One region of the Paenarthrobacter sp. A20 genome, then DNA from elsewhere that is predicted to be linked to it. Evidence: riboswitches for the same ligand, from Rfam matches in the RefSeq annotation. Region 1 holds a riboswitch; each other region holds the start of a gene.
What was found. Region 1 has a riboswitch for S-adenosylmethionine ahead of J3D46_RS01510 (DUF1737 domain-containing protein). Riboswitches for the same ligand answer to the same signal wherever they lie in the genome.

Region 1 (10,432 bases):
CAGCTGGCTACCGAGCTGGGAACCAGCCAGAGCGCAATCGCCCGGATGGAGCAAGGTAAACAGAATCTGAGCCTCCGGATGATCGAACGGCTCGAGGCCATTTTCGGGCGTTCCATCGTCAAAGTAGGCAAGCCGCAGATGACCCACCTCCGCGTCGAGGGTGGCCGAACCCTTTCGGGCGAAGTGGACGTCAACAGCAGTAAGAATGCAGGCGTCGCACTGTTGTGCGCGAGCCTGATCAACCGTGGCACCACCACGCTGCGCCGCTTGGCACGCATCGAGGAAGTCAACAGGATCGTCGAGGTACTGACGTCCATCGGCATGGAATGTACATGGCTCAACGGCAGCGATCTCCGTATCCGCCGCCCCGAGGTCCTGGATCTTGGATCAATGGACGTCGATGCCGCCCGACGCACCCGCAGCGTCATCATGCTGCTCGGTCCGCTGCTGGACGAGACCAGCGAATACCTGCTGCCCTACGCCGGTGGCTGCGACCTCGGCACGCGGACCGTGGAGCCCCACATGCAGGCGCTTCGCCAGTTCGGACTTGAGGTTGAAGCGAAGTCCGGCTTCTACTCTGTTTCTGCGCCTCCGGCTGACGCCCATGACCGTTCCTTCGTCCTGACCGAGCGCGGTGACACCGTTACCGAGAACGCCATCATGGCCGCCGCGCACCGCGAAGGTACCACCGTGATCCGCAACGCCAGCCCCAACTACATGGTCCAGGACCTCTGCTTCTACCTGCAGGGGCTTGGAGTGGCGATTGACGGCGTCGGAACCACGACGCTGAAGATCACCGGACGCTCCGCCATTGACGTCGATATTGAGTACTTCCCGTCCGAGGACCCCATCGAGGCCATGAGCCTGATTACCGCAGGCATCGTCACCAACTCCGAGGTCACCATCCGCCGGGTTCCCATCGAGTTCATGGAAATCGAGCTCGCCACTTTGGAGCAGATGGGCCAGAACCTCGAAATCTCCGGTGAGTACATGGCCCGCAACGGCCGGACACGCTTGGTGGACGTCACAACCAAGCCCTCCGAGCTCCGCGCACCGCAGGACAAGATCCACCCCATGCCATTCCCGGGCCTGAACATCGACAACCTGCCGTTCTTCGCCGTGATTGCGGGCAATGCCGAGGGCCAGACCATGATCCACGACTGGGTCTATGAGAACCGTGCCATTTATTTGACGGAGCTCAACAAGCTGGGCGCCCAGGTTCAGTTGCTCGATCCGCACCGGATCTACGTCAACGGGCCCACCAAGTGGCGTGCCGCGGAAATCGGCTGCCCGCCGGCCCTGCGCCCTGCCGCCTGCTTGCTCTTGGCGATGCTGGCAGCCAGGGGAACCTCCGAACTTCGCAACATCTACGTGATCGAGCGCGGCTATGAGGACCTGGCCGAGCGACTGAACACCATCGGCGCGAAGATCGAGTACTTCCAGGACTAGGCTCCACCCGGTGGAGGCATGCAAGCCCTGTCCTCCACCGGCCGCCGGGCGCAGAATGGAGCATGCGGACTTTCGGGGTTGAGGAAGAGCTGCTCATCGTCGATCCTGTGACGGGCGAGCCCTTGGCCCTCGCGGATGCGCTGCTGGCAGGCCACGAAGAGCCCACAACCGCCACGGGCCTCAGCCACGAACTCAAGCTGGAGCAAATCGAAACCCAGACCCGTCCCTGCCACAGCTACACCGAGCTCCTGCAGCAGATCCACCGTGGCAGGGCAATGGCCAACGAGACCGCCCGCCAGCACGGAGCCCGGGTGGCCGCGATCGCCACGTCTCCCTTGGCCTCGAACACGCACACCACTCCTCATCCCCGCTATGCCGCGATGCTGGATCGCTTCGGGATCGTTGCCACGGAACAACTGACGTGCGGATTCCATGTTCACACGTCAGTGGAGTCACCCGAGGAAGGTGTGGTGGTGCTGGACCACATCCGCGACAAACTCGCTGTGCTCACGGCCCTCACCGCCAACTCGCCGTACTGGCGCGGACTTCCTACGGGTTTCGACAGCTACCGCACGCAGGCATGGAACCGGTGGCCCACTTCCGGACCGTCGGCCATTTTCGGTTCGCCCACCGCCTATCGACGCATCGTGAAACGACTCCTGGAAACAGGCGTCATCCTGGATGAGGGCATGATCTACTTTGACGCCCGCATTTCCATGAACCACCCCACCGTGGAGGTCCGCGTGGCCGATGTCTGCCTCCGCGCCGAGGACGCGGCCTTGATTGCCGTGCTGGTGCGGGCTTTGGTGGAGACGGCTTCTTTGGAAATGCTCGACGGCGTTGAGCCCACAGCGGTGCCCACGGCACTCCTGCGGATGGCGAGCTGGCAAGCCAGTAATTCAGGGCTGCGCGGAGATCTCCTGGACTTCGGTGATTTCCGTCCCCGGCCGGCGTCGGAGGTTGTGTGGGCGCTGGTGGACTACGTGAGCCCGGTCCTGGATGACCACAGCGAATTGGAGCTGGTCAAAGCGGGGATCTCGGCCTTGCTTGAACGAGGCAACGGGGCCCATGAACAACGCGAAGCCGCGGTGCGTTACAACAAAAGGCAGCGGGATCGGCAAAGCCAGCCGGGCAGTCCGCCCACCAACCAAGCCTTGGCCGCCGTCGTCGGGCATGCTGCGAAGGTGACGGTGCGCGGCTGCGCCGCTGACGCGCGTAGGGAGCCGGCGCCCATGCTGACCCGGGTCAGGCGGCCCTAGGCTTGTCGGCTTCGGATTCCTCCCATGTCATCAGGTAGGCGCCGGTCAGTCCCTCCACCAAGTAGAAGAAGAACGGCGGGATGTCCTTCTTAGCTACCAAGATGGCGCCATAGACAGGTGCGCTGGCCGCGGCCGTGACACCGATCCACCGTTGGACGGGCAGGGAGAGAAGGCTCCCGCCGAGGGCTGCCAACGCCACAACGTGCAGCGCGGAGTACGTGAGGAACGGCGTGTTGGATCCCCGGCGGTAGGCGAATCCCACCGGGACTGCGACGGTTCCCACAGCGGTCAGATGCTGCCCCGCAATCCAGCTGCGCTGGCTGGCTGTCAGCATGCGCAGGCGTGCGGCGTTGTCCGGGGTGATGTAGACGCGGGAGACCGGCGAGATTCCAACGAACCACACCACCGTGCCGGCAACGATGACCGCTCCGGCACGGCGATAGGGATGGTTCCCGCTCATGGCAGCAAGGTTAGACCTGTTTGAGGGCCTTCTCCAGATCCAGGATGAGGTCGTCCACGTCCTCCAGGCCCACAGACAAACGGACAACGCCGTCGCTGAGTCCGATGGCCGCGCGGCCCTCCGGACCCATGGCCCGGTGGGTGGTGGTGGCCGGGTGGGTGATGAGGGACTTGGAGTCGCCAAGGTTGTTGGAGATGTCGATGACGCGGAGGCCATCGAGCAGCGCGAACGCGGAATCCTTGGCAGAACGTCCCGCGGAAGGGAGCAGCTCGAACGTCAGCACCGTACCGCCGGCCTTCATCTGCTTCGCGGCCAGCTCGTATTGCGGGTGTGACTTCAACAGGGGGTACTTGACCCAGCTGATGGCGGGCTGCTGCTCAAGCCACTCCGCGATCTTCAAAGCGGACGCCGAGCTGTGGTTTACGCGCAGCCCGATGGTCTCCAGGCCTTTGGTGAGGACCCAGGCGTTGAAGGCGGAAAGCGAAGGACCGGTGTGTCGCATGAGCTGCTTGACCGGGCCATCGATGAATTCCTTGGTGCCCAGGATCGCGCCGCCGAGGACACGTCCCTGGCCATCGATGTGCTTGGTGCCGGAATAGACGATCACGTCCGCGCCCAGCTCACCGCAGCGCTGCAGCAGGGGAGTGGCAAAGACATTGTCGACGACGACCGTCGCCCCTGCGGCATGCGCCAGTTCGCTGACGGCAGCGATGTCGACGATCTCCTGCATGGGGTTGGACGGCGATTCGAAGAAGACCGCGGTGGTCGGTTCCGAGAGGGCCTCACGCCACTGGTCCAGGTCCGGGCCGTCCACAAAAACGGTCTCGACGCCCCACCGCGGGAGGATCTCGTTCAGGATCACGAAGCAGGAGCCGAACAAGGAACGGGCAGCAACAACGCGGTCACCGGCAGCCAACAGCGCACCCAAGGCGGTGAAGACTGCGGACATACCGGACGCGGTGGCGAAGCATGCCTCGGTTCCTTCGAGCAGGCGCAAGCGCTCCTGGAACGTGGCCACGGAAGGGTTGCCATAGCGGGAGTAGACGAAACGTTCGTCCTCACCGGTGAAGGCCCGTTCGGCAGCTGCGGCGGATTCGTAAACGAAGCCGGAGTTCAGGAACACGGGTTCGGCCGTTTCCTGGAAATTTGTGCGGTCAAGGCCGCCGCGGACGGCCTGGGTGTCAGGGCTCCAGCCGGCGGCGTCGGGATTGAACGTCACTTACTCGGTCCCCAGATTCGTCGGCAGGCCACGGTTCTTCCAACCATTGACCGTGCGCTCCCCGTAGCGGTCCGGTTCGCCTTCGAAGCCCTCAAGGACGTTATAGGCAGTGAAACCGGCCTGCGTTGCAGCGATGGCGGCGGAGATTGAGCGCTGGCCCGAGCGGCAAATGAAGACGAGCTCCACGGTGTCGTCCTCGGGCGCCTGCTGCTGCAGGTCCTCGATGAAACGGGAATTGGGGATGCCGCCAGCGAGGTTCCACTGGATGAACAGGGGATCGTTCTCGGTTGCCTTGGTGTCCGGGATACCGATGTGGGCCCACTCGCCCTCGGTGCGTACATCCACCAGGATGGCGCCTTCTTCAAGCTTGGCCCACGCGTCCTGCGGGGTCAGGTCACCTGCGTAGCTCATGCGTGGCCCTCGAATGCTTCTTCGTCGTCGTAGTTCTCCAACTGGTCAACGGCGTTGGCGACGGCGGCATCCGCAGTGGCAATCGCGGCCGGAAGGACGACGGCCTGGGCAACGATGACGTCGGTGCCATTGAATGTGGCGGCCGGGCTGCCGTGGAGTACGTAGCCTTCTGCCAGCGAGTTGTGGATACGCTCGCAGAAATCACGGGTATCCGGGCCTGTAATCAGGCGGTAAGAGAGTTTTTCTTCAGTGGGTTCAGGCATTGCTGGTGCTCCTCAGTCACGCTTGCAGTTCGAGTTGTCGATACGCCGAGTAGTCACCTGAGGCACCCCGCCGGAGAGAGGGTTGCCGACCAGCAAGTCAGGGCTTTGCGCTGGTACTCATTACTCAAGAAAAACGTAACATCCGCGGGCGTCGGGCTGCACTTGCACGTACCTGCACCCTCGTCATGTTGCGTAATCGGAGAGGCTGGAGCTATTCGCGCCTGAGCGCGCGCACCGCAGCCCCGACAGTGGGGAAGAAATGGGCGGGTGTGAAACGGGCCGCTGTGCCCAAGCGGATCAACTTGTCCTTCACCGGTCCTTTGAGCTCGGCGAACACCAAGTCCACGCCTTTGCTTGCGAGCCATTCGTCCAGCGTGACCAGATCGTCCAGGGCTGTGGTGTCGATCCCGGTGATGGGCTCAGCGGCGAGGACGACGTGGGTAATGGGATGTTCGCCCTCGTCAAGGGATTCGTCCAGTTGCTCGCGAACGAAGGTTGCCAGGACCTGTCCGTTCCCGAAGAACAGGGGCGCATCGAAGCGCAAAATCAGGAGGCCGGGGATGCGTTCGGCACCAGGGTGCCTCTCGAGGTCGTGGTAGCCGGGCAGGCCCTCCTCGGAGCCGAGCTCTGTTCGATACGGGTCCCACGCCCTGCGTACGAAATCCAGGAGCGCCAAGGCTACGGCTACGACGATGCCCTGGAGAACGCCCACTGTGAGAACTCCCAGGAACGCGGCGAGCATTACTACGGATTCACTCCGGCTCATGCTCAGGAGCCGCCGGACGCCTGCTGGATCGGCCAAGGCAATCGCCGCCGCAATCACGACGGCGGCCAGAGTTGCCGAAGGCAGATACGCGGTCACGCCCGGAGCCAACAGCATGAAGGCCAGCACCAGCACCGCTCCCACAACGCCGGTCATCTGGGACTTGGCACCAGCGTCCACGGCGACAGGGGTTCGGGAGGCGCTGCCGGAGATCGGGAATCCCCCCAGCAAGCCGGTGGCAGCATTGGCCGCCCCGAGCGCTGCCATCTCCCGGTTGCCGGACACCCGCTTGCCTTCCTTCGCGGCCAGGGTTTGGGACAGCACTCCCGTATCCGCGAAGACCATGAGCGCAATGCCGGCAGCGGCGGGCAGCAACGTTAACGCGTCTGCCCAGCCAATGCCGCCAAGCGCGGGCATCGGCAGGCCCTGGGGCAATTCCCCGGTGACCTTGACGTCGTCGTTGAGGCCCCAGACCGCCGTCGCAACGCAGGAGCCAACCACCGCCAGCAGGACGCCCGGAACCTTCCATTTCAGGACCCTTGGGACCCAGGTCAATGCCAGCGAGGCCACGCCCAGCAGCAGCGCGGTGATGTTGACCTCGCCGCCCAGCACCCCAGTGGTGACCTTCGCGAGCTTGTGCCAGATGTCGCCGTCGGCCTCAATCCCCAGGAACGCCGGCAGCTGCGAGAGCGCTACCAAAAGGGCGATCCCGTTGAGGTACCCAAGCCGGATCGGTTTGGACAGCAGGCCCGTGACTGCCCCGAGCTTCAAGGCTGAGCCCGCGAGCATGAAGGCACCCACCAGGACGGCCAAGAGTCCTGCCAATGCCACCGACTTCCCGCTGCTTCCCGCCGCCAGCGGCACAATCGCCGCGGCGATCAGCGGGGCCAGGGCCGAGTCGGGTCCCAGGACAAGGATGCGGGAAGGCCCAACGACGGCGTAGGCGAGCAACGGCACAACGGTCGCGTAGAGTCCGGTAACAGGTGGAAGCCCGGCTGCCTGCGCATAAGCCATCCCGGCGGGCACCAGCAGGGCAAACAGCGCGGCGCCCGCGATGATGTCATGCCGCAGCCATTCACGCTTGTAACCCTTGAGGGCCCAGACGCTGGACAGCCTGTCTTTGGCCGAAGGGCGGGCGGTTGATGCACTCATACAGCGATCATTCCCGACGCCTCCTGTCTGCGGAACAAGGTGACCGCTGTATGTGGAAACCGGGAGGGGCCGGGGCACGTCCAATTGTGACGTCCCGGGAGCATAATTGACCCAGTACGACCCCCTGTAACTTCGCATGAAATCAGGTCGTGGTGAACGGACAGAGCAGTTCTACACTCAAGCCCATGCTGCACTTTGGATGGTTTGTGGGCCACGGATTCGGTGTCCAGGGCTGGGGTACGCCCGGCTACGGCCTGGGCTACGACTGGAAAAAACCCGCCCTGTACCAGGAGGCCGTCCGGGCGTTTGAACGATCCGGCCTGGACCTGTTCATCATCGAGGACTCGCTCACGGTTCCTGATACGTATGGCGGTTCGGCCGAGGTGTCCTTGGCCCACGCGTCCTTCGCGCCCAAACATGATCCGCTGGCATTGGTCCCGTACCTTCTCGCCGCCACCGAACACCTGGGCATCGTGCCGACGGTCAGCGCTTCCTTCTACCCGCCCTTCACGGCCGCCCGTCTCCTCGCGACGTTGCAGCATTTTTCCGAGGGGCAGCTGGGGTGGAACGTCGTTACCTCGGGCAGTGACCTCGCCGCGCAGAATTACGGGCTGGACCAGCAGATCGAGCACGATCTTCGCTACGAAAAGGCGGAGGAGTTCGTTGACGTCGTCAGGCGGCTTTGGCGGAGCTGGGAGCCTGGCGCTGTTCTTGAGGATGTGGACGCCGGAGTATTCGCGGACCACAGCAAAGTTCACCCGATCAACCACCAGGGCGACTTCTTCAAAGTCCGCGGTCCGCTGAACACGGCGCCGCTGCCGGAGGAACCCGTGCTGGTGCAGGCCGGTGCCTCTCCCCGGGGCAAGGCGTTCGCGGGCGGACACGCTGATGTGGCCATTGCCCTGGCCCGTGGCGTTGACGGGATGAAGTCCTACCGTGACTCGATCCGTGCGGAGGCTGCCAAAGCCGGCAGGAACCCCGACGACGTCAAGGTGCTTTTCGTCCTGAAGCCCACCGTGGTTGGTTCTGCGGCCGAGGCCGGGGAATTGCGGGCCCGGCGTCGTGAGCTTACCCAGCGCGACATCGACAGCCAGCTCAACTCCATCTCCTACCTGTCCGTGATCGACTTCAAACAGTTCGACCTCGACGCACCCCTTCCGGAACTGAGCACCAACAGCAACCAAGGGACACTGGAACACTTCGCCAAAGCGGCGCCTCCGGGGTCCACGCTGCGCCAGATCCTGCAGGCGCGCAGTGGCGGAGCGGGAGACTCGATCATCGGCACGGTCGGCGAAATTGCCGACTACCTCGAGTCGACAGGGTCTGAGGTGGGTGGCGACGGGTTCCTCTTCTCGGGCTTCGTTGATCCCGTAACGGTGCATGGTGTGCTGGACAAGCTCACTCCCGAACTGAGGCGTCGCGGGTTGTTGAGGAAGACTTACGGCAACGGTGGTTTCCGGCAGAATCTCCTGGACTTCTGATGGCGTCAGCTGAGCCGCGGACCCTACTCTTGGGAACGGCGCCGGTATCTGCGTGGAGTGTGGCCGTGGCTGCTGCAGACCCGACGTTTCACGTGAAACTCAACCAAGATACGTTGTCTTTGCTGGCCCGATCCCGGGATGTGCTTGAACGTGCCGCCACGTCGGGGCAGCGTGTCTACGGGCTCAACACCTTACTCGGATCCGGCCGCGACACCGCTGTGGAGGAGAAGTCCCTCCTGGCGTACCAAATCCAAGTCGTCAGGTATCACAACAGCGGTGTGGGCTCGTATCTGGACCGTGCTTCTGCCCGGGCAGTGATCCTTGCCCGGCTCATAGGTTTCAGCCGGGGCGGCTCCGGTGTCCGTCCGGAAACAGCTGGTTTCTACGTCGAGATGATCAACCGCGGAGTCCTTCCCGCCATCCCACGTGAAGGCTCGGTGGGCTCGTCCGACCTGACCCAGCTCGCCGCCGTCGCTGCCGTCGCAATAGGTGAGGGTGAAGCCTTCGATGCCGATGGAACCTTGGTGCCGGGGGCCAAAGCGCTCGCAGGCGCCGGCCTCCAACCATTGGTCCTCGCGCCGGGCGAAGCGCTCGCGCTGGTTAGCGCCAACGCGTATTCCGTGGGCGTAGGAACCCTCGCCCTGGTGCGTTTGCAACGCATAGCCGAACTGGCCGACGTCGCGCTTTCCCTCTCGCTGGAGACCATCGCAAGGTACGACGGCGGCGGGAACCTCAGCCCGTTTTCGCCGGCTATCCAGGGGGCCAAGGCGGTGGACGGGCAGCGGGACTCGGCTGCTGCTGTGCGTCACCTGTTGAGGGGTGGATGGCTGGAGGACGTCCGTCCCGAGGTCTCAGTGCAGGACGCGCTGTCTTTCCGGGCTGCGCCGCAAACGCACGGGGCATTCCGGTCCTTGGTGACACAGCTCGGTGTTGCGTTGGAAGTCGAGCTCAACGGCCGCGGCGACAATCCCTTGGTGGACGTTGAATCCGGTTACATGGTCTCCGGCGGAAACTTCCAACCGATGCAACTGGCTCTTGCGTTCGAAAGCCTGCGGCTGGCCTTGGCGCATGTGGGAATTTCCAGTGAACGGCGCATCGCCAAGTTGTATCCACCCCAACGGGCCATCCGGGCAAGGCATCTGGAGGCTGCGTCCTCTGAGGCGGGTGCGCCGGGCCTTGCCCAGGAGGAACTGCCCGGGCTGCTGTGGTACTCCGCAGCCGGACTGCTGGCCGAACTCAAGTTCCTGGCCGCCCCGGCAACCCTCGGCGCACCAACCCTGTCCGCCGACGTCGAGGACCATTCAACCCTTGCCCCGCTCGCCTTGCAGCAACTCGAAAAGTCGTTGGGTGTTCTGGAAAAGCTCCTGACGATCGAGGCCCTGACAGCGTCCTATTTGCTGCTTGAAGCCGGAGCCGCGCAACCTCTCGGGAAGGGGACGGGCGCCGTCGTGGGTCGGCTCGCGGACGTGCTGGCCGACAGGCCGTCGGCACCGGACCTCGTGGAGCGGGCGCGGGTTGAATTGCACGACGTCATTGACCAGGTTTTCCCAGCAGCGGACGGGGAGGATGCGCAGTGAGCACGGCGTTTCGCAAACATGGTGTACATGCGGCTTCCACTGTTCCGGACGGGCTGGATGCTTCGGTTCTGGACAAGGTGGGAAACACTCCGCTGGTGACGTTGGAGGCGCTCAGCCGCGGACTGGGCAGCGCCATCCGCGTCAAGCTCGAGTCCGAAAACCCCGGCGGCTCCATCAAGGACCGGACCGCGCTGAGCATGGTGCGGGCGGCTGAAAGGTCGGGCGAGCTGAAACCCGGGGCCACCATCGTGGAGAGCACGTCCGGCAATACCGGGATTGGCCTGGCGCTCATTGGCCACCTGACGGGGCATCCGGTGGTGGTGGTCACGGGCGACACGATCTCCGAGGAGAAGCTCGCCGCGCTGCACAACTACGGCGCCCGCGTGATCCTGACCGAC
Region 2 (10,432 bases), 1.8 Mb from region 1:
TCACGTCCAGCTTCACCACCGTCATGCTGATCCCCGCCGCCGAATTCCAAGACGGCGGCAAGGCCGAGGGCCGCGCACTCGCCTACCTCGCCCACAAATTCCTCGGCGACGGCTTCGGAACTGTCTATGACGTCAGCACCATCGCCATCCTCTGGTTCGCCGGCGCTTCCGCCATGGCGGGACTGCTCAACCTGGTCCCGAGGTACCTGCCCCGCTACGGCATGGCGCCGGCGTGGGCCCGCGCCCTTCGTCCGCTGGTGCTGGTATTCACAGTCATCGCCTTCCTTGTCACCATCATCTTCAAGGCGGACGTCAACGCCCAGGGTGGCGCCTACGCCACAGGCGTGCTGGTCCTCATCACCTCGGCCTCCATAGCCGTGACCCTGTCCGCACGGCGAAAGAAGCAACGGGCCCAGGTCATCGGCTTCGGGCTGATCTCCCTCGTGTTCGTCTACACCACCGTGGTCAACTCGATCGAACGCCCCGACGGCTTGAAGATTGCGGCGCTCTTCATCCTGGGCATCATGGTCGTCAGCTTCATTTCCCGCATGAGGCGCGCCTTCGAACTCCGGGCCACCCACATCAAGATGGATGAGAAGGCCCTCGAATTCACGGCGAACGCTGCCGAAGGACCAGTGCGCATCATCGCCCACGAGCCCAAGCACCTCAGCGCAAGCCGCTACCGGGAGAAGCTCCAGCACGCCCAGCAGGCCAACCACCTGCCCGTTGACTGCGACGCCGTGTTCATCGAAGTCATCGTGGACGACAGCTCGGACTTCGAGCAGGAACTCCAGGTCGTAGGCAGGCAGAGGCACGGGTTCAAGATCCTGGAAGTGCACAGCAACAACGTGCCCAACACCGTAGCCGCAGTCCTGCTGCACATCCGCGACGTCACCGGGTTCATGCCGCACATCTACTTCCGCTGGACCGAGGGCAACCCGATCTCCAACCTCAGCAAGTTCCTGTTCTTCGGCGAAGGCGAGATCGCGCCTGTCACCCGTGAAGTGCTGAGGGAAGCCGAGCCGGACATCACCCGCCGGCCGTGGGTGCACGTCGGCTAGCTGCCGCCCCCGCGCGTTGGCGCGAAACTAGCGGCTGGCCGCTGGAACCAGCACCCAGAGCACCTCGACGGTTTCGTCCGTGGGGTTGATCCAGGTATGCGGCTCGCGCCCCGGGAAGGAGAGGGTGTCCCCCTCTTCGAGGTCGTACTCCTCATTGGTCAGGATGAGCTTGATCCTGCCCTTGACCACGTGCAGGACGTCTACGTCGCAGTCCACGGCGTAAAGCTCGTTTTCACCGCGGCCCCGGGGCTCGATGGTTGCTTGCAGGATCTGGAGCCGCCGCTCCGAGCGGGCGGTCAGTAAGCGCTCCACTATGCCCTGGCCACCCAGGGAGATGCGGGGACCGTCGTCGCGCTTGGTCAAGTGCGTCTCCGGGGCTGCGAACAAGTCCCCCACCGATACCGACAGGACCTGGCACAGGGTGACCAAGGAAGCGACCGACGGCGATGTCAGGTCTCGCTCCACACGGCTGAGGAAGCCCTTGGTCAGCCCGGTAGCGTCCGCCACTTGCTCGATGGTGAGGCGCTGCGCCTGCCGGGCTGCGCGGATTCTGGAACCGATGGCAACGGGAACATTGCTCGGTTCAACGGGTAGAGCCTTCATTCACGAACCTTTCAGGCCTGTCATGTGGCCCTGTCATTGGAGCAATAGTAGCCGGGAGACAGGCCAACAAGGCCAGAATCCGCGGAACCATGACCAAAGCATCTTGACTGTTACTCCGATCACAACATATCCTCATAGGCAACAAGTGTTGTCTGTGAGGCACACAACACATCCCCAATCTCCAATCATCAGCACAGAGACTTCGACGCTTCGCAGGAGTATCGTCGAAAACCCCAACCTCCGTGCATCAGCTCCAAGGACCTCTCATGGAATCTTCGGCTATTAACATCGCAATCGTGGTGGTGTACCTGCTCGCCATGCTGGCATTCGGCTGGTGGGGCAAGTCCCGCACCAAGAACAACAGCGACTTCCTGGTGGCCGGCCGCCGCCTGGGCCCCTTCCTTTACACCGGCACCATGGCCGCAGTGGTCCTCGGTGGCGCATCCACCGTGGGCGGCGTCGGCCTCGGCTACAAGTTCGGCATCTCCGGCATGTGGCTGGTTGTGGCAATCGGCTCGGGCGTGCTGCTGCTCAGCCTCCTGTTCGCAGGCACCATCCAGCGCCTGAAGATCTACACGGTCTCCCAGATGCTGAGCCTTCGCTACGGCAGCAAGGCCACGCAGACCTCCGGAATCGTGATGCTGGCGTACACGCTGATGCTGTGTGCCACGTCCACCGGCGCTTACGCCACCATCTTCGTGGTCCTCTTCGATTGGGAACGCTGGCTGGCCATCGCAGTTGGCGGCGCGATCGTGCTCGTCTACTCGACCATCGGCGGTATGTGGTCCATCACCCTGGCCGACCAGGTCCAGTTCATCATCAAGACCGTAGGCATCTTCTTCCTGATGCTCCCGTTCGTCATGAACGCAGCCGGCGGCATGGACGGCATCCGTGAGCGCCTCGACGCAAGCTTCTTCCAGATCGACGGCATTGGTGTCCAGACGATCATCACCTACTTCGTGGTGTACACGCTCGGCCTCCTGATCGGCCAGGACATCTGGCAGCGCGTCTTCACCGCCAAGACCCCCACCGTCGCACGCTGGGGCGGCGCCACCGCAGGTGTCTACTGCATCCTTTACGGCATCGCCGGGGCCCTGATCGGCCTGGCTGCCCGCGTAGCGCTCCCGGACATCGACGTCGCCAACCTCGGCAAGGACGTGGTTTACGCAGAGGTAGCAACGCACATCCTGCCTGTCGGCATCGGCGGCCTGGTCATGGCCGCAGCTGTTGCAGCAATGATGTCCACCGCATCCGGAGCCCTGATTGCCGCGGCAACGGTGGCACGTGCAGACGTCGTCCCGTTCGTGGCCAGCTGGTTCGGCAAGACCATCAACACTGATGACACGGAGAACCCCGAGCACGACGTCAAGGCCAACCGCTACTGGGTACTTGGCCTCGGTATCGTAGCCGTGCTGATTTCCATGGCTGCGCAGGACGTGGTTGTCGCCCTCACCATCGCCTACGACATCCTGGTAGGTGGCCTCCTGGTGGCAATCCTGGGCGGCCTGGTGTGGAAGCGCGGCACGGGCATCGCCGCCGCGTGGTCCATGGCAGTGGGCTCGGTGCTGACGCTTGTCCTGCTGATCTTCTTCGCCGTTGGAGTCATTCCCAGCGCTGACGGCGTCTACGCCAACGAGCCGATCTACTTCGGCCTCGCGGCTTCCTTCATCGCCTACGTAGTGATCTCGCTGCTCACCCCGCCCACGGATCCCGCGGTTCGCGAGGCATGGGACAAGCGCGTCGCAGGTGCTGTCTCGGAAGAGCTGCCGCCGGAGGCCCACCCGGTCAGCAGCCACAAGTAAAAGTGCACGGCAAGTAACAGAGCAACGTTCGACGGCGGCGCCACCCCTTTTCGGGGAGGCGTCGCCGTTGTTTCGTCCCCGGGAAGAACGCCCGGTGGGGTAGGGTTGTCCCAGCTTCAAGAGATGTGGTGCCAAGCTCCGACTGGCCACACACCAACCCCATGTTCACGGGTGGTTCGGATGAGGAAGCGGCCCGTCCCGGACCAGAGACAACCGAGCGGGCAAGAGCACTCCACTGAGGAGCAGTCCCTTGCCGTACCAAGGCGATACCACCCAGGCATCCACGCCGGCCGCAAGTGCGCCGGCCACAGGAACCCCTGCCAAAACCGCAGCCCGCACGGTCACGGTGATTCCCGCCGTCGACCTTTTCCTGGGCACGGTGACCATCATCTCCAACGCCGGTACGGCGCGGTTTGGGCATCCCGAACCGCACTTGATCACCCGGGCCCTGACGCAGGCTGTCCGGCCGACGCAATGGTGTGCGGCCTCAAGGACCCTGACGGTGACCGTTGCTGCCGCCGGAAAGCGCGAGGGCGTGCAGCGGCACTTCCCTCTCTGCCCGTGGGAGCAGGCCTAGTTCCCTTCGTCCTCCTCGCGGAAGTCCTCGGTTTCATCGATCGGGACGACGCGTTCGTCGTCCTCCGGGGCGTCCACCTCTTCCACCCAGGCTTCGTCCACTTCCTGATCCTCGGCGTAGTCATAGGCTGGGTCCGACTCGATGGTCGCCCGCGGGTGGCTGGCGTGTGATTCGGTGGTGTCCATAATGCAACCTCCGTCTCGTGGGCCGGTCAAAGCCCGGTAACCGGAAAACGGGGAGCTCCCCGCTCCTGTCCTTCCATCTGAGCACCGCCTCAGTCGAGGGTCAAGGGTGCCCGGAATTACGGTGCGCCGAACATTCCAGTTGAGGAATACCAGCCAAAAATCCCCGCCAATAAGCGGTAGTGTGGGGCGTGCAATGGGGCCGAAACCACCCCACCCAGCACAGGAGAGAAAGTGCAACAGCACCAGGAATCCCCCGGTTCGTCGAGCCCGGCTCCGGACCCCGCCACCGAAAACACGGCCCCCGAAACAACGGCCGTCGCCAGCGTAGCCTCGAAAAATGATGCATCCCCGTCGTCCTCGGACATCCGCCGCTGGCGTCAGTATCTGGCCGATGAGCGCGCCGAGGCTGCCGTCTATCGCGAACTCGCCCAGAGGCGCGACGGCGAAGAACGCCAAATCCTCCTGGCCCTGGCCGAAGCCGAAGGGCGTCACGAGGCCCACTGGCTCAAGCTCCTGGGCGAGCACGCCGGAATGCCCAAGGCCGCCTCAACCCGCAGCCAGTTCCTGGGCTTCCTGGCCCGCAACTTCGGGTCCGTGTTTGTGCTGGCGCTGGCCCAGCGTGCAGAGGGCCGCTCCCCCTACGGCACCGAACCGGCGGCAACAGCAGCCATGGTGGCCGATGAGCAGATCCACGAAGAAGTGGTCCGGGGCCTGGCCACGCGTGGACGCAACAGGCTCTCCGGCACTTTCCGCGCTGCTGTCTTCGGCGCAAACGATGGCTTGGTCAGCAACCTTTCGCTGGTCATGGGCATGGCCGCAACCGGCGTGCCCAGCCCTGTCGTGCTGATGAGCGGCGTCGCAGGCCTGTTGGCCGGGGCGTTGTCCATGGGCGCCGGCGAGTACGTTTCTGTGCGCTCCCAGCGGGAATTGCTTAACGCCACGTTGCCCACTCAGGCCACGCTCACAGCAGCACCTTCGTTGGACATCGAGCACAACGAGCTGGTTCTTGTGTACTTGGCGCGGGGCATGACCCACGAAGCCGCCGAACACCGCGCCGCCGAACGCATGGGCGTCTTCAGCTGCGACTGCGACCCCAGCCTCTCCCTGCAGCCAGAGAAGCCGGCCACCGATGAGCACGAATCCGTCGGTTCGGCGTGGGGCGCCGCGTTGTCCAGCTTCTGCTTCTTCGCCTCGGGCGCCATCGTGCCCATCCTGCCGTTCATTTTCGGCATGACGGGTGTGGCTGCTTTGCTGGTAGCCGGCGTGCTGGTGGGCATCGCGCTCCTGGCGACCGGCGCCGTCGTGGGCTTGCTGTCCGGAACGTCGCCGCTGAGCCGCGGGCTGCGGCAGCTCGCCATTGGTCTTGGAGCAGCGGCTGCCACCTATGGGCTGGGCCTGGTGTTCGGCGCAACGATCGTCTAGGTTTGGACGCCTCCCTCCGCAGCCCGTAATGTTGGTTCGTCCTCCGCGCTGCCCCGCGTGACCAGGGCGTGAGGAATGGAGAACCGTGGACTCGGAGCGGGAAACGCGTGCGCCAAAGCACCGACGTGCGGCAACTGCCTGGCGGGTCCTTCGCGGCCTCCTCATGGCCGGCATCGCCGCAGTGGTGGCCGTCCTGGTGAGCGGATTCCTGCACGGAGACCCCCGCATCACCGCACTTTTCCCCGGGGTCAGCGTCCCCGGCGCCCCGCAAAGCGGACAAAACCAAACAAAACCTGCCCGTGCCGCCGACGCCCCGCCGCCGGGTGTTGACGAGGCGGACGCCCCTCTCGCCTCACCGCCGGCGCCCGGGACAGCGAACGATTCGTTCAAGTTCCTGGCCACCAACGACGACGGCACTCCCGTTGGCTATTCACCGTGCCGGCCGCTGCACTACGTAGTGAACAACGCCTCTGCGCCGGAAGGCTCTGATGCGTTGCTGGAGGCTGCGATCGCCAAGGTATCCGCCGCTTCGGGAATCCAGTTCGTCAACGACGGCAGCACCGATGAGTTGCCCGTGGACCGCCGCGAACCATACCAGCCCGCCAAATACGGCGATCGATGGGCTCCCCTGCTGATCTCATGGACCACGCCGGAGGCAGCGCCGGCCTTGGCAGACAAAGTCATCGGGACCGGCGGCAGCACCATGTACTCGCTCAACAATGGACCCAAAAGCTATATCACCGGCAGCCTCGAGTTGGACACTCCGCAGGTAGCCGAACTACTGGCCAACCCAGAAGGGGCCGACTACGTCCTGGCGGTCATGCAACACGAACTGGGACATGTGATGGGCTTGGACCACGTGGATGATCCGGTCCAGCTCATGTACCCGGAAATCGGTGCCCCGGACGGCCTCGCGGCCGGCGACCTGAACGGCCTGCACCTCCTGGCATCAGCGCCCTGCCGCAAGGACATCTAGCAGCCGACCACTTCCGGCATGGACTCCCGTGGCGTCCGGACTTATGCTGGCGACTACGGCCGACGGCGGCGCCCCACCTCCCGTCCGCGGCCTCCACGTCAGGGGGTTCCATGGAACCTTACGGGTCGCCCCAGTGGCCGGACCCCGATCCCCCAGCGCCGCGTCCACCGATCAAGCACAGCAGCATCGCCGCCATCCTGTTCCTGTTCGGCGTCCTCGGCCTTGTCTGCGCGGGCGCGTATTTCAGCGGCGACCTGCAGCGGTTCCTCTACGGATCATCCGCCACGCAGAGCCAGGCTCCACGCCCCGGTTTAGTACCGTTCGGACAACGCCAGGACCCGTTGCCCGGGCTGGAAGAAGCCGACGCGCCGCTGGGAACTCCGGCGCCAGTAAACCGGACCAGTACCTCCTACAAGTTCCTTGCCGTCAAAGAAGACGGAACCCCTCTGGCCTACTCGCCGTGCAGGCCCATCCATTACGTGGTGAACGCCGACCAGGCGGATCCTTCCTGGCAGCCCCTGGTGGAAGAAGCCGTCCGGCAAGCCAGCGTGGCCACTGGATTGAAGTTCATCTACGACGGTCCGAGTTCCGAGGTCCCTTCCACCAACAGGACCGGATACCAGCCGGCCAGGTACGGGGACCGATGGGCTCCTGTCCTGATCGCCTGGACCACTCCGGAGCAGGTGCCGCGCCTGACAGGCCAGACTGTGGGTCTGGGCGGAAGCTCATCGATTGGCCTGAGCAACGGCTATAAGGCCTACGTCACAGGCACCGTGTCCCTGGACGCGCCCCAGTTCGCAGGCATTGTGGACACTTCCGAGGGCAAGGAGATCGGCATCGCGGTGATCATGCATGAGCTGGGACACCTGCTGGGCCTGGACCACGTGGACGATCCCCGGCAGCTCATGTTTGACCAGGCTTCGTGGGTCCGGCAATACGCTGCCGGCGACCGGACGGGCCTGGCCCAACTCGGCCAAGGTCCGTGCAGCAAGGACTTCTAGCCGCGCCGTGCTCCTTGGCCGGAAACTACTGCGAGTGCCTCCTCCACGCTATCGACCAGGAAGATCCTGTGCTCCATGGGCTTCCCCGCGGCGAGGCCCTGCAACATCGGCCATGCCGGGAGTGTCCGTTCCCAATGGTCGCGTCCCACCAGCACCATGGGAGTGATGGTCTCCGGCGCTCCGTAGTAGTTTTCGCAGGCGTCCTGGAAGATTTCCTGCACCGTTCCTGCGGCCCCCGGAAGGAAGATGGTCCCACCATTGCAAAGCTCCAACAGGATGGCTTCCCGGAGGGCGTTGGCGAAGTACTTGGCGATGTGGGTGGCAAACAGGTTCGGAGGCTCATGGCCGTAGAACCACGTGGGTATTCCAAGCGTCGGGGTGCCTTCCGGATGACGTTCGACGACGACGGCTGCTTGCCGTGCCCAAGCCGTCACCGAGGGCCTGAACCCCGGTACCTCGGCGAGGGTTCCCAGCGCGGCTGTTGTGTCGACGTCGGGCAGCCCACTCAAGTAGGCGCCCAGGTTGGCCGCTTCCATGGCTCCGGGTCCACCTCCGGTGGCGACAGCGAAACCGGCCTGGGCGAGCAGGCGGCCCAGCCTCGCGGCGTCGGCGAATTCGCTGGTGCCACGCTGGGCGGCGTGTCCACCCATGACTCCCACGATTTTGCTCCCGGCGAGCGCCCCATGATCCAGCAACTCATCCAGGGCGTCGCCGATCGCGTGGTCATGAAGGGCCGCGGCAAGGGTGGCGTCGAGGCTCGCCCGCTGTCCGGGAAGGATGCTCCATTGGTAGACCTGCGCGTCGAGGGTGGCTTCGTATTCTGTGGAGGAGATGTCCTGGTAGAGCTCCGCGGCGCTGTAGAGGCTGCCCCGGTAGGGGTCGAACGGAACGCCCTGCAGTTTGGGAAAGATGAGTGCCCCGCGGCGTCGGAGGCTCTCTTCCACGCCGTCGTCGAACGTGCATCCCAGGAAGATCGCCCCTTGGGGGTTGAGGGCCTTGAGGTCCCGGGCGTGGCCTCGAAGGTCCAGCGACTGCGCGTGCCAACCACTCATGGACCCCGCACCGGCACTCACCAGACGTTCGAAGTGGACAACGCTTTGGATGTCGAGAGTTCGCGGACTCGGGTTCAAGGGTGCGCTGCGGTTCATGGCTTCAGCGTAGTATCGCTGCGCCATGACGCCGGCGTTTGCGCACCCGGCCGCTGAGCGGTGCATCATGAAGGATGAAGAGTTCAGAAGTTGCCCGTCCGCGTATCGGCGTTCCGGTTCGCCTCAGCAGTTCGGACGCTCCGGACGCCCGTGTGGGTGAGGCCAACCGACTGTTCACCTTCATCGTGGACCTGCTGCGTGAGGCCGGTGCGCGGCCCGTGCTGCTGACCCCGGTGTCGGCTGACAGCGCCGGGAGGCTGGCCACTGAAATGCAGGAGCTCGACGGCGTGCTGCTGCCGGGCGGCGGCGACATCAATCCGCGCCTCTATGGCCAGGATCCGCAGGACTCCCTGTACGACGTCAACGCTGAGCAGGACCATCTGGACATGGATGTTGCCCGCGCAACCATCGACGCCGGACTTCCGCTGCTGGGCATCTGCCGCGGCCACCAACTGCTGAATGTGCTTTATGGTGGGACGCTGATTCAGGACATGGCACCCACTGCTGTGACCCACAACGGCTTGGATCCACACGACACCACGGCCAGCGAATGGGCATGGCACGATGTGCTGCTCACCGCCGGATCCAAAACTGCATCACTGTATGGTTCCCCCGAAGGGAGCACCATCAAGATCGCTTCCGGGCACCATCAAGCTGTCGCAAGGGTGGGCGAAGGCCTGGTCGTCACGGCCGTCGCCGACGACGGTACGGTGGAGGCCCTGGAAGACCCCTCACGGTGGGTGGCCTCAGTGCAGTGGCACCCCGAGGCGTCCCAGCTTCCCGACTCTGATCGGTTGCTGCCTTTCACATCCTTCGTAGATGTCTGCCGGAACCCTACCCAGGCTCGTCCCGGTGGAGTACAGTAGCGCTCACTGCATCGCTTTCAGTTCCGTTGAAAGTTCAGCAAAAGCCCAATTTCATTCGCATGACGTCCAGGGGGCGTCGTAAGTTTGCCGGCTGGGGGGCCCAACATCTGCTCAAAGGAGCATAGTTGTGGACCGTCCAAAACACGTCAGCCGATCCTCTCATCCGAAGACCCGTCCATCCTTCCCCAAGCGCCTGCTAGGGCTGCTCCTCGGGCCTGCTTTGGTTTTGGGCGGACTCGTCCTGACCTCCGCATCGCCTGCGGCTGCTGCTGAACCGCCGTGCGCGGGAACTGGCGGAGCCATGCAGATCGTTGCCCACACAGACGACGATCTGCTCTTCCTCAGCCCGGATTTCATGCGGGACATCCAAGCCAAGCGATGTGTTCAAACGGTGTTCACCACCGCGGGAGAGGCCGGCGAGGGAGCCACCTACTGGCGGAGCCTCGAGTCAGGCATCCAAGCCAGTTACGCCAAAATGGCCGGTGTATCCAACAGCTGGACAACATCCGATGCCGGAGTGCCCGGGCGTCCGCTGACCATGCGTACCCTGAACGGTGCTCCCAACGTCTCGGTGGTCTATATGCGGCTTCCCGATGGCTTTCCGAACGGCCTGGGCAGCGCCGCCTACAACAGCCAGAGCATCCTCAAACTCTGGGACGGCCGGCTCTCCTCCATCCGGCCCGTGGACAATGCAGCGACCTTCACCAAATCCCAGTTCCAAACCGCGTTGAACCGCCTGGTGGTCAACTTCCAGCCCACCACCTTCCGCACCCAGGACTGGACCGGGAACT
Region 3 (10,432 bases), 2.3 Mb from region 1:
GCGAGCCCCAGCCTGTATGGCGGTACCTACAACCTGCTGGCGCACACGCTGAAGAAGTTTGGCATCTCGGTCACGTTCGTCGAGGATCCTGACAACCTGGACCAATGGCGTGACGCTGTCCAGCCGAACACCAAGCTGTTCTTCGGCGAAGTGGTTTCCAACCCCCGCCAGGATGTGCTGGATATCGAAGGCATCGCCCGTACGGCACATGAGGCCGGTGTGCCCCTGATCGTCGACAACACCCTGTCCACGCCGTACCTCATCCGACCCATCGAGTGGGGCGCGGACATCGTGGTCCATTCCGCAACAAAGTACCTGGGTGGCCATGGCTCCGCAATCGCCGGAGTGATCGTGGACTCCGGCAACTTCGACTTCGGCAAGGACCCGGAGCGTTTCCCTGGCTTCAACACGCCGGACCCGAGCTACAACGGGCTCGTCTACGCCCGGGACTTGGGCAAGGACGGCGCGCTGGGTGCCAACCTTTCCTACATCCTGAAGGCCCGCGTCCAGTTGCTTCGCGACCTTGGCTCGGCTGTGTCCCCGTTCAATGCCTTCCTCATTGCCCAGGGCCTGGAGACGTTGAGCCTGCGCGTGGAACGCCACGTAGCGAACGCCACCAAGGTTGCCCAGTGGCTTGAAAGCCACGACGACGTCGAATCGGTGGCCTATGCGGGCCTGCCGTCCAGCCCGTGGTACGACCGCGGCCGAAAGTATGGCCCCAAGGGCACCGGCGCAATTGTTGCGTTCAACATCAAGGGCGGCGTGGACGCCGGCAAGCGCTTCGTGGACGGATTGGAACTGCACTCCCATGTCGCCAACATTGGCGACGTCCGTTCCCTGGTCATCCACCCGGCGTCCACCACGCACAGCCAGCTGACGGTGGAACAGCAGGTCGCTGCCGGCGTCAATCCCGGCCTGGTCCGTTTGTCCGTAGGCATTGAGCACGTGGATGACATCATCGCCGACCTCGAAGCCGGATTCAGGGCTGCCAAGGGCGCCTGACGCCCGGGCTCATCACCTCCGCCGGGAACGCCGCCCGCGCCGACGATTATTCGCCGGGCGGCACTTCCGGGTGCTTCTTCGTGAATGAAGCTGGCCCAAACCGTCACACTGTTGTCACATTCTTCGCCAGAACCGCCCTGCATTTCCTAGACTCTTCGTATTAGGTCATGAGTGCCAGCACACAGCCCCGGCTTGCTGGCCGGCAACCCTCCTCCGCGGTGGGGTGCCCCGGGTGAAGACCTGGCCTGTTCGCACGCAAGGCGACGGGCAAGCGCGAGGATAGGTGTCAAAGGAATGACCATTACTGCTACAGCCCTTCCAAAATCCGGAGAAGAAGACGGAACCGTCAAGTATGCCGGGATCGGACCGCTGGAACTTGAAGCCGGCGGACTCCTTCCGGACGTTGTCCTGGCGTATGAAACCTGGGGCCGGCTGAACGCGGACGCGTCCAACGCCGTGCTCATCGAGCATGCGCTCACGGGCAGCACGCATGTCGCCCGTGGAGCCACTGACGAAGAAGGCTGGTGGGAGCAGCTGGTGGGGCCTGGTGCCACCATCGACACCGACAAGTTCTTCGTCATCTCCATCAACATCGTGGGTGGCTGCTATGGGAGTACCGGACCATCGTCGGAAGCGCCGGACGGCAAGCCCTGGGGCTCACGTTTCCCGTTGATCACCCTGCGCGACAGCACGGAGGCCGAAGCGCGACTGGCTGATGCCCTGGGTATCGATGCCTGGCATGCTGTGTTGGGCGGTTCGATGGGCGGCGCCCGGGCACTCGAGTGGGCCGTGACATTCCCGGACCGCGTCAAACGCTGCGCCGTCATCTCGGTGGGCGCCTACAGCACGGCCGAGCAGATTGCCTTCGCGCAAGCCCAGACTTTGGCGATCAGGCAGGACCCGAACTTCAACAACGGCGACTACTACGGCGGCTCTGCGCCCGAGCACGGTCTGGCGCTGGCCCGGCGCATCGCCCACATCACCTACCGCTCGGCACTGGAGCTGGATTTCCGCTTTGGCCGGCAAGCCCAGCACCAGGAGACACCGCTTGCTGCCGCGGTGTTGGGGGAGCGTGGCCGCTACCAGGTGGAAAGCTATTTGGACCACCAAGGGACAAAGCTGGTGCGCCGTTTTGATGCCAACAGCTATATCGCCATCACCGAGGCCCTGATGTCCCATGACGTCACGCGTGGCCGCGGCTCGCTGGAAGCGGCGTTGTCGCGGACCAGAGCTGAGTTTTTCGTAGCGGCAGTGGACAGCGACAGGCTCTACTTCCCGGCGCAATCGCGTGAATTGGCTGCTGCGCTCCCGGGCGACGTGCCGGTACAGGTCATTGAGGCACCCATTGGCCACGACGGGTTCCTCACCGAAATCGGGCAGCTTTCAAGCCAACTTCGCCAGGCGTTCTTCGCCTAAGCCTCCGGACGTATCAAACGGCTCAACCGTTCATGATGTCGGCGCGCTGCTTCATGTAGTCCTCCATGGCGATCTCGCCGTTGCTGAACTTCGCGTCCAGTTCTGACAGCTTCCGTGCCCGGTAGCCCTGTGGCTCGGAGCCGCTGGATGCCGGGAACGGCGCAGGGGATGAAGGGCTCGACGGCGGCCCGGCCTGCGGTGGCGCATCCGCGGGGCGGACGACGACCGGCTCGGATGGGTAGCCGGGGTAATTCTGTTGCGGGAAGTTCTGTGGGGGATAGCCCGGACCCGGCAGGTTCTGCTGCGGGTACCCGGGGCCGCGGAAGTCGCCATGCTGGATCCGACGCGCCCGGGAGCGGTTGTACATACGGATCCCGAGTGGGATCAGCCACGAGCAGACGATGATCCAGAAGATCAGATTGTTCACAGTGCAGGCCTCCTAGGTCTTCTCCCAGCTTAGCCCTGCTGCTGAAATCGACTCGGCGACGTCACACCAGCTTGGTGTCCATTCCCAGGAACCGGCCGTAGCGCTCCGCCTCGGCCTCAAGTGCGGCCTGCTGCTCCGGCGTTGCCGGCCGGTTCATGCGCACGTCCAACTCACAAGCCCCGCCGGAGAAGCCATGACGCCACCAACCGGCCAGTCTGCCGTCCAGCAGGACCACGTGCAGGGGTCCGTTGTCCTCGGGGAAATATGGAGCAGTCCCGCCCAGGTAATGCCGGGACTGCGAGTAGCCCATGACGTATTCGTCGTAACACTGAATGAGGTCGACGCGGGGGAGCCCGGACTCCCCGGCAGGCGAAGAATCGCTACCGCTCGAGAGGGCCTCCGCCTCCTCTGCGGCCAGGTAAAAACCGAGACCGTCAAAGGACACCGACGCGAGGCTGCCGGGAGACAGGTCGTCAGCCACGTGCAGGCCCAGCTTCACATCTTTCATGGTCAGACCGGACCACACGGAACAGTCTTTGATGGTGGCCGGCCCGCGGCTGCTGAAGTACCTCAGTGCCAGTTGCCCCAAGGCGCGCTCGCGGGCGTCCCCGGTCAGTGAGGACGTACCAACGAAACCCGGCACTCGTTCCTGGAACAGTGCATACGTCTGTTTCAGGGCGCCACCGGCGGAGCGGACGGGGGCGCCGCTCACCAGGGTGCAGCTGATTTCCGCGTGCATCAGATGGTAGATAAACCCCAGTCCCTTGCTGGGGAAGCCGGCTTGCCCCAGTACTTCAGCCAACTCTTCGCGGGTCTTATGGGCGCCGTCCGCCACGGCCTCACCGAGGATACGGCCACTCAATGCCGCTGATTCCTCATCCACACCCGTCTGGCGGTACATGCCCTTGTTTCCCTGATGAAGCCGATCCGCCGAGAGCCCCATCAACCAGCCGAGATCGTCCCGGTGCACAAAATGCCAGGTGGGCCGGAGGATATGCGTCCGCAGGATCGTTCCGTCTGCTACAGCCTGCTCCACCTCGGTGGAGGTGCTGCCGGCCGTCCTTTGTGCCAGCGACCATCGCGCGTAGGGGAACTCCTGCGACTGGACGGCCAGGAGGTTGCGGACCACCTCTCCGGCATTCCGGGCAAGCGGAGCCCGTAACTGTTGCCTTCGCAGGCGCAGTCGCCGAACATTCTCCGCCATGCGGGTCTCGTCAGCCGTCACTGCGGTCCTCGACAAGCATTGCCGTCACCCTAACGGCGCGGCAAGAGGGTGCCGCTGGAACCGAAGACGGGTCCCGGCGTCGGACGCTTTGGACTGATGCCGTCGCCTGAAGATTGGTGTCGCAGCCTTCGGATGACCCATGGGACGAAGTACTCGCGCGCCCAGACGAGGTCGGAAGAGCGGGCCTCGCGCCATGTACGTGGGGGTAATGGTTTGGGCATCAGGGGCTCGAGTGTATGTTCTACGTTCAGTGCCTCCAGGACCATGGTTGCGATGGTGTGGTGGCCCAACGGGGAGAAATGCAGGCGGTCGACATCCCACATTTGCGGATCAGCCAACTGCCGTAGCGACCACATGTCGGCCACCACGGCGTCGTGGCGTGCCGCTACGGTACGGAGGTTCTCGTTGTAGATAGCCACCTTGCCGCGAATGCGTCCCAGGACGGAGGCGGCCGTGTCCGGGCCGTTGAACAACACCACAGCGGCGCCGCCGGAGCTCAGCTCGCCCACCGCGACGTCGAGTTTTTCAGCCAGCAGATCGGGGTCGCCGCCAGGCCGGATGAGATCGTTGCCGCCGGCCGAGATGGACACCAGGTCCGGCTGCAACTCCAGGCAGGGACCAACCTGTTCGTCCAGAATCTGCTGCAGGAGCCGGCCCCTGATGGCGAGGTTGGCATACGCGAAATCCCCGTGCCCCCGGCCAAGCTCCTCAGCGACGCGATCGGCCCAGCCGCGGTAGCCGCCGGGGTTCGCGGGTTCGGGATCGCCGATCCCTTCAGTGAACGAATCACCCAGGGCCACGTAACGGCTCCAAGGGTGTTTTTGAACAGGTTCGCCCGGCTTCAACAAAGGATTGTTCTCACTCACGCTCATATCCTGCCTCGTCACTGACAACCTACGCCACCGTAGGTTGTTACTTCCGGGTAACTGTAAGAATGGAACCATGACTGAAGCCCCCGCATTCCCCGCGCCCGTTGTCCTGTGGTCCCACGACGAAGCCGAGCGTGCCGGCAAGCCACTCCTGGTCCTGCTGCACGGCTACGGTTCCAACGAGGAGGACCTCTTCAGCCTGGCCGGGCTGTTGCCTGACGGCTTCGTGGTGGCGGCACTCCGGGCGCCGATGCCCATGGGGCCGGGCTTCACGTGGTTCCCCCTCACAGCGTCCATCGACTACTCGCTGGACGCCGTGAAGCTTGCCGCGGAATACGCGCTGGGGTGGCTGGACACGGTCAAAGCCAACCACTCATCGGTGACCTTGCTTGGCTTCTCCATGGGCATGGCGATGGCTACCACCATGGTCCGCTACCGTCCCGCGGACTTTGCTGCCGTCGTCGGACTTTCAGGTTTTGTGATCGACGCCGGCGCTGACGCCGCCTTCCGGGACCACGAACTGGATGGCTCGATGCCCATGTTCTGGGGCCGGGACCAGCAGGATCCGGTCATTACCCAGGACAAGATCGAATACACCATGGGCTGGGTGCGAAAGCACGTAGACCTCACCAAGGTGCTCTACACCGGGATGTGGCACGGCATCAACCAGCAGGAGATCGGGCACGTGGGTGAATTCCTGACCCACAAAGTCCTCACCGATTGAGTTTTTGTACAGATAACGCCCCCAAGAGCCGTTCTTGAGGGCGTTATCTGTACAAAATCCCGGTGCGTCAGGCGGCGGTGATCCGCACAGTCTGGCCGTTGACGGTCACGGTATCGCCCACGTGGAGTTGGCGGCCACGGCGGTCATCGATCTCGTCGTTGACTTTGACCAAGCCGTTCTTGATGAGCTCCGTGGCTTCGACACCGTCTTCCACGAGGTTGGCAAGCTTCAGCAGTTGGCCAAGGCGGATCATGTCGTCGCGGATGGGGATCTCTTCGATTTCCGGATTGCTCATACAGTAATGATGCCTGAAGTAGTGTGGGGACGGTGCCGCAGCCTTCTCCCCGTCCTGTCCTTCCGCTCGCCCTTGGCCTCCCCATTGCAGTCGCAACAGGCTTGGTCATCCCGCTCCAAGGAAGGATCAACGGGGCACTTGGCGCCAGGCTCGAGGACGGCATTGCCGCCGCCGTGGTGAGCTTCACCACAGGACTCCTGCTCATCAGTGCAATTTCCTTTGCAACACCCAAAGGCAGGGCCGGCCTCCAGCGCATTATCCCCGCCGTCCGGAACCGCAGCTTTCCACGCTTCTACGTCATGGCCGGTGCCATCGGTGCATTGTTCGTGTTTGCCCAGTCGTTCACCGTCGCCCTGCTGGGGGTAGCGCTCTTCACTGTTGCCGCGGTGACGGGGCAGACATTGAGCGGATTGCTGGTGGACCGGATGGGCATCGGACCGGGAGGGAAACGTGCCATCACGGGAGTGCGGGTCCTGGGCAGCGTCCTGACCGTTGCCGCCGTCGCCTGGGCAGTTTCGCCCCGGTTCGGCGGCGACGCCGATATCGCCTCCCTCGTGTTGCCCGTCCTGCTGCCACTTGCTGCCGGATTCTTCATGAGCTTCCAACAAGCCATGAATGGAACGGCCACCGTTCACTACGGGACGCCGATTGCAGCCACGCTGGTCAACTTCATTGCCGGGTCAGCCATCCTCTGGATCGCATGGCTCATTAAGCTTGCCGTCGCCGGCCCGGGCAATCCGCTTCCCTCGGAGTGGTGGTACTACCTCGGCGGGCCCATGGGCTGCCTCTTCATCGGGCTGGCGGCCCTCCTGGTCCGCAGCCTCGGCGTGCTGATCACCGGCTTGGGCATGATTGCCGGTCAGCTGGTGGGATCGTTGCTGCTCGACGTCGTGATCCCCAGTCCCGGCGCCGTGGTCGCCTTGCCCACGGTGCTGGGTACGGTACTGACGCTCGCCGCCATCATCGTGGCCACCTTGCCGTGGCCCAAAGGCGCTTTCGCACGAAGAGGCCATGCCAAAGGCCGGTAGGCTAGGAGACGCAGTGCCCCCAAGTGCTTTTTCCAGTAGGGTCAAGTACTTTGCAGTAAATTTCCCCCAGCACCCCGCCGGACAACCTCGTCCGGAAACCGGGGCTAACCACCGCGGACCGCACCCAGCGGCCCTGTAGAACAAATGGAGTACCCATGGCAGCAAAATCCGTCCTTGACCAGGTCATTTCCCTCTCCAAGCGGAGGGGCTTTGTCTTCCAGGCCGGTGAAATCTATGGTGGCTCCCGTTCCGCATGGGACTACGGTCCCCTCGGCGCGGAGCTGAAGGAAAACATCAAGCGGCAGTGGTGGCAGAGCATGGTCCGGGGCCGCGAGGACGTTGTAGGCCTGGATTCCTCCGTCATCCTTCCCCGCCAGGTATGGGAAGCGTCCGGCCACGTGGAGGTCTTCTCCGATCCTTTGGTGGAGTGCCTGTCCTGCCACAAGCGCTACCGTGCAGACCACCTCGAGGAAGAGTACGAGGAAAAGAAGGGCCGTCCCGCTGAGAACGGCCTCAAGGACATCGCCTGTGCCAACTGCGGCACCCGTGGCGAATGGACCGAGCCGCAGGAATTCTCCGGCCTTCTGAAGACGTTCCTCGGCCCGGTGGCCAGCGACGAAGGCATGCACTACCTCCGCCCGGAAACCGCCCAGGGCATCTTCGTGAACTTCAACAACGTGCTCACCACCTCCCGGAAGAAGCCGCCGTTCGGCATCGGCCAGATCGGCAAGTCCTTCCGTAACGAGATCACCCCGGGCAACTTCATCTTCCGTACCCGCGAGTTCGAGCAGATGGAGATGGAATTCTTCGTCGAGCCCGGCACCGATGAAGAGTGGCACCAGTACTGGATGAAAGAGCGCATGTCCTGGTACACGGGCCTGGGCATCCGTGAAGACAACCTCCGTTTCTTCGAGCACCCGCTGGAGAAGCTCAGCCACTACTCCAAGGGCACTACGGACATCGAATACCGTTTCGGTTTCCAAGGCTCCGAGTGGGGCGAGCTCGAAGGCATCGCCAACCGGACGGACTTCGACCTCTCCACCCACGCCAAGGCCTCGGGCACCGACCTGAGCTACTTCAACCAGGCAACCAACGAGCGCTACACCCCGTTCGTGATCGAGCCCGCCGCTGGCCTGACCCGCTCCTTCATGGCCTTCCTGATCGACGCGTACACCGAGGATGAGGCACCCAACGCCAAGGGCGGCGTCGACGTCCGTACGGTGCTGAAGCTGGATCCGCGCCTTGCCCCGGTCAAGGCAGCCGTCCTGCCCCTGAGCCGCAACGAGGACTTGTCCCCCAAGGCCAAGGCGTTGGGCGCCCAGTTGCGCAAGAACTGGAACATCGACTTCGACGACGCCGGAGCCATCGGCCGCCGCTACCGTCGCCAGGACGAGATCGGTACCCCGTTCTGCATCACCGTGGACTTCGACACGCTCGAAGACCAGGCAGTCACCATCCGTGAGCGCGACACCATGAGCCAGGAACGCGTGTCCTTGGACAAGGTTGAAGGCTACCTGGCAGCACGCTTGATCGGCGCCTGATCGTGGCTTTGGAGTACCGCGAATGGAAGGAAGGCGACGACCTCGCCCTCCTGGAGATCTGGGGTAGCCCGGAGACCCTTCCCGCCGAGCAGTTCCGTGCCGCCCTGGCGCCGTCGGGCAACCAGCCATGGCGCCGGTGCATCGTGGCCGAGGACGTCGTGGACGGCGTACGGATTCCCGTTGCGGCAGGCGTGGTCCATGAGGCATCGCTGCACCCCGAACGCCTCTGGGTTTACATCGAGGTTGCCAAGGACCATCGCCGGGAAGGCGTCGGCGCCACGCTGCTGACCATGCTTCGCCGCGAAGCCGGGAACTCGCCGTCGGGCGTTTCCAAGCTGCGCAGCAAGGTGGAACCGGGAACTGCTGGTGCGGCATTTGCTGCGGCTGCGGGACTGGCACCGATCCAGCGTTCGCAGCTGGTGGTTGTGGAGCCTGAGCCTCTGTCATTGCCGAGGTTCGGCGACGGTTCCGAGGAAGCTGCGTCGGAGCGTGTGGAGGACCTGGCGACTGGTTCCGTTGAGCTCAGTGATGTGGTGGGTAAGTACTACTCGCACGTCCACCACTGGGATAGCCCGGGGGAGCTGGGCGTTGCAACGGTTCAGCGCTTGTTCCTGCATGACCTGACAGGTGCCCATGGCGCAATAGTCCTGCGCGCGCCCAAGGCCAGTGCCTTCGGCGAAGGCGTTCCCGCGAGCCGCAAGGGAAAGATCCAGGCGTTTGCCATCAGCTACGCCCAGGGCAACACCGACGAACCGTCGGACGTCTTCCTCGGCCATGATCCTCAACTGTCCACTGACGATGCGTCGGCTGCGGTGAGGGATCTGCTGGCGCTCATTGCCTACCAGCACCCGGTGTTGTTGGAAGTTGACGAATCGATGACGGCCCTGCGGAATGTCCTCACTCCGTTGCTGGAATCAGGCAAGGCCCACGTGCGCGGTGCGGATACGTTGATCGTGAGCGACTGACCACTGTTTCCGCATGTCAGGATCCCACGCCGTCCGTCACCATGGGGCAGCGTGGGATCCTGCGTTTAAGCTTCGCCGTGGGACACCCATCTTCGCTGGAGCCAACACAGCGGGCGGGTGACATCCGAATCCGCGCGTCCAAAGCCGGTCTTTGTGGCGACAAGGAAGGTGAACGTCCTGGGTCGTGGGGTGTCCGGGGCCCGCGTAGGGTTGAGGCATGAGGTTTTGCTGCTGATGGGCCACGGTCACTCCCACGGTCATTCTGAAAGTTCCGAGCCAACGCCGCAGGCTCTTGCCTCGCGGAAGAGGGCCAACTGGATATTGGCGGCCATACTTGTTCCGCTGGGCGTCCTGACCCTGGTGGCCATGATGGTCATGTGGCCCTCGGGCAGCCGGGAAGGGATCACTTTCTCAAGCCCGTACCAAGCTGCCCCGGGCGTCACGTTCGATACCGGCCGGATCCAGAGCGTGGTGGTGGAAAGCTGCACGCAAACCGGCCAGACGGATACGGGCCAAACAGGCACCGGCCAAACGGACACCGGCCAAAACAACCAGTCCGGCGGCTCGCAGTGCACGTTCGCCTTTACGGAGCCGGACAAGGGCGGGGATGTAGTCAAGGTGGTCATCAACCCTGACGTTGCCATGTCCCACGGCGTGGACGTGGGGGACTCCATCCGGTACTTGAACCTCTCCGCGGTCCAGGGTGCCAACGCGGGCAGCGGCGCTCCTGCCTATGTCTTTGTCGATTTTGTCCGCAGCATTCCCATCGCGCTGCTGGCCGTCCTGTACGCGGCGGTGGTTATCGCGGTTGCCCGTTGGCGCGGCTTCCGGGCGCTCCTTGGGCTGGTGGGTGCGTACTTCGTCCTGGTCAGCTTCATCCTGCCCGGATTGGTGGAGGGCAAACCCCCGCTGCTGCTGGCGTTGGTGGGGTCCACGGTGA

Region 2: linked by a shared signal. The riboswitch ahead of J3D46_RS10065 (hypothetical protein) and the one ahead of J3D46_RS01510 (DUF1737 domain-containing protein) in region 1 are both predicted to bind S-adenosylmethionine.
Region 3: linked by a shared signal. The riboswitch ahead of J3D46_RS12275 (homoserine O-acetyltransferase) and the one ahead of J3D46_RS01510 (DUF1737 domain-containing protein) in region 1 are both predicted to bind S-adenosylmethionine.

The regions. Positions count from the first base shown of each region.
Region 1 covers NZ_JALJWH010000001.1:311,669-322,100, reverse strand. Annotated here, with positions in the region: gene J3D46_RS01535 (UDP-N-acetylglucosamine 1-carboxyvinyltransferase) at 1-1,449, shown strand, start outside; gene J3D46_RS01530 (glutamate--cysteine ligase) at 1,512-2,708, shown strand; gene J3D46_RS01525 (hypothetical protein) at 2,695-3,168, opposite strand; gene J3D46_RS01520 (O-succinylhomoserine sulfhydrylase) at 3,179-4,387, opposite strand; gene J3D46_RS01515 (rhodanese-like domain-containing protein) at 4,388-4,798, opposite strand; gene J3D46_RS01510 (DUF1737 domain-containing protein) at 4,795-5,061, opposite strand; SAM riboswitch class IV at 5,075-5,186, opposite strand; gene J3D46_RS01505 (SulP family inorganic anion transporter) at 5,273-6,976, opposite strand; gene J3D46_RS01500 (NtaA/DmoA family FMN-dependent monooxygenase) at 7,129-8,457, shown strand; gene J3D46_RS01495 (aromatic amino acid ammonia-lyase) at 8,457-10,034, shown strand; gene J3D46_RS01490 (PLP-dependent cysteine synthase family protein) at 10,031-10,432, shown strand, end outside.
Region 2 covers NZ_JALJWH010000001.1:2,105,921-2,116,352, reverse strand. Annotated here, with positions in the region: gene J3D46_RS10080 (amino acid transporter) at 1-1,061, shown strand, start outside; gene J3D46_RS10075 (helix-turn-helix domain-containing protein) at 1,089-1,664, opposite strand; gene J3D46_RS10070 (sodium:solute symporter) at 1,931-3,466, shown strand; SAM riboswitch class IV at 3,581-3,700, shown strand; gene J3D46_RS10065 (hypothetical protein) at 3,717-4,043, shown strand; gene J3D46_RS10060 (hypothetical protein) at 4,040-4,228, opposite strand; gene J3D46_RS10055 (VIT1/CCC1 transporter family protein) at 4,460-5,650, shown strand; gene J3D46_RS10050 (matrixin family metalloprotease) at 5,736-6,626, shown strand; gene J3D46_RS10045 (matrixin family metalloprotease) at 6,737-7,627, shown strand; gene J3D46_RS10040 (LOG family protein) at 7,624-8,775, opposite strand; gene J3D46_RS10035 (gamma-glutamyl-gamma-aminobutyrate hydrolase family protein) at 8,850-9,641, shown strand; gene J3D46_RS10030 (chitobiase/beta-hexosaminidase C-terminal domain-containing protein) at 9,769-10,432, shown strand, end outside.
Region 3 covers NZ_JALJWH010000001.1:2,640,047-2,650,478, forward strand. Annotated here, with positions in the region: gene J3D46_RS12270 (bifunctional o-acetylhomoserine/o-acetylserine sulfhydrylase) at 1-1,002, shown strand, start outside; SAM riboswitch class IV at 1,166-1,282, shown strand; gene J3D46_RS12275 (homoserine O-acetyltransferase) at 1,297-2,418, shown strand; gene J3D46_RS12280 (DUF2076 domain-containing protein) at 2,441-2,845, opposite strand; gene J3D46_RS12285 (winged helix DNA-binding domain-containing protein) at 2,907-4,049, opposite strand; gene J3D46_RS12290 (SGNH/GDSL hydrolase family protein) at 4,100-4,942, opposite strand; gene J3D46_RS12295 (alpha/beta hydrolase) at 5,013-5,663, shown strand; gene J3D46_RS12300 (RNA-binding S4 domain-containing protein) at 5,731-5,958, opposite strand; gene J3D46_RS12305 (DMT family transporter) at 5,982-6,986, shown strand; gene J3D46_RS12310 (glycine--tRNA ligase) at 7,142-8,527, shown strand; gene J3D46_RS12315 (GNAT family N-acetyltransferase) at 8,530-9,492, shown strand; gene J3D46_RS12320 (YibE/F family protein) at 9,727-10,432, shown strand, end outside.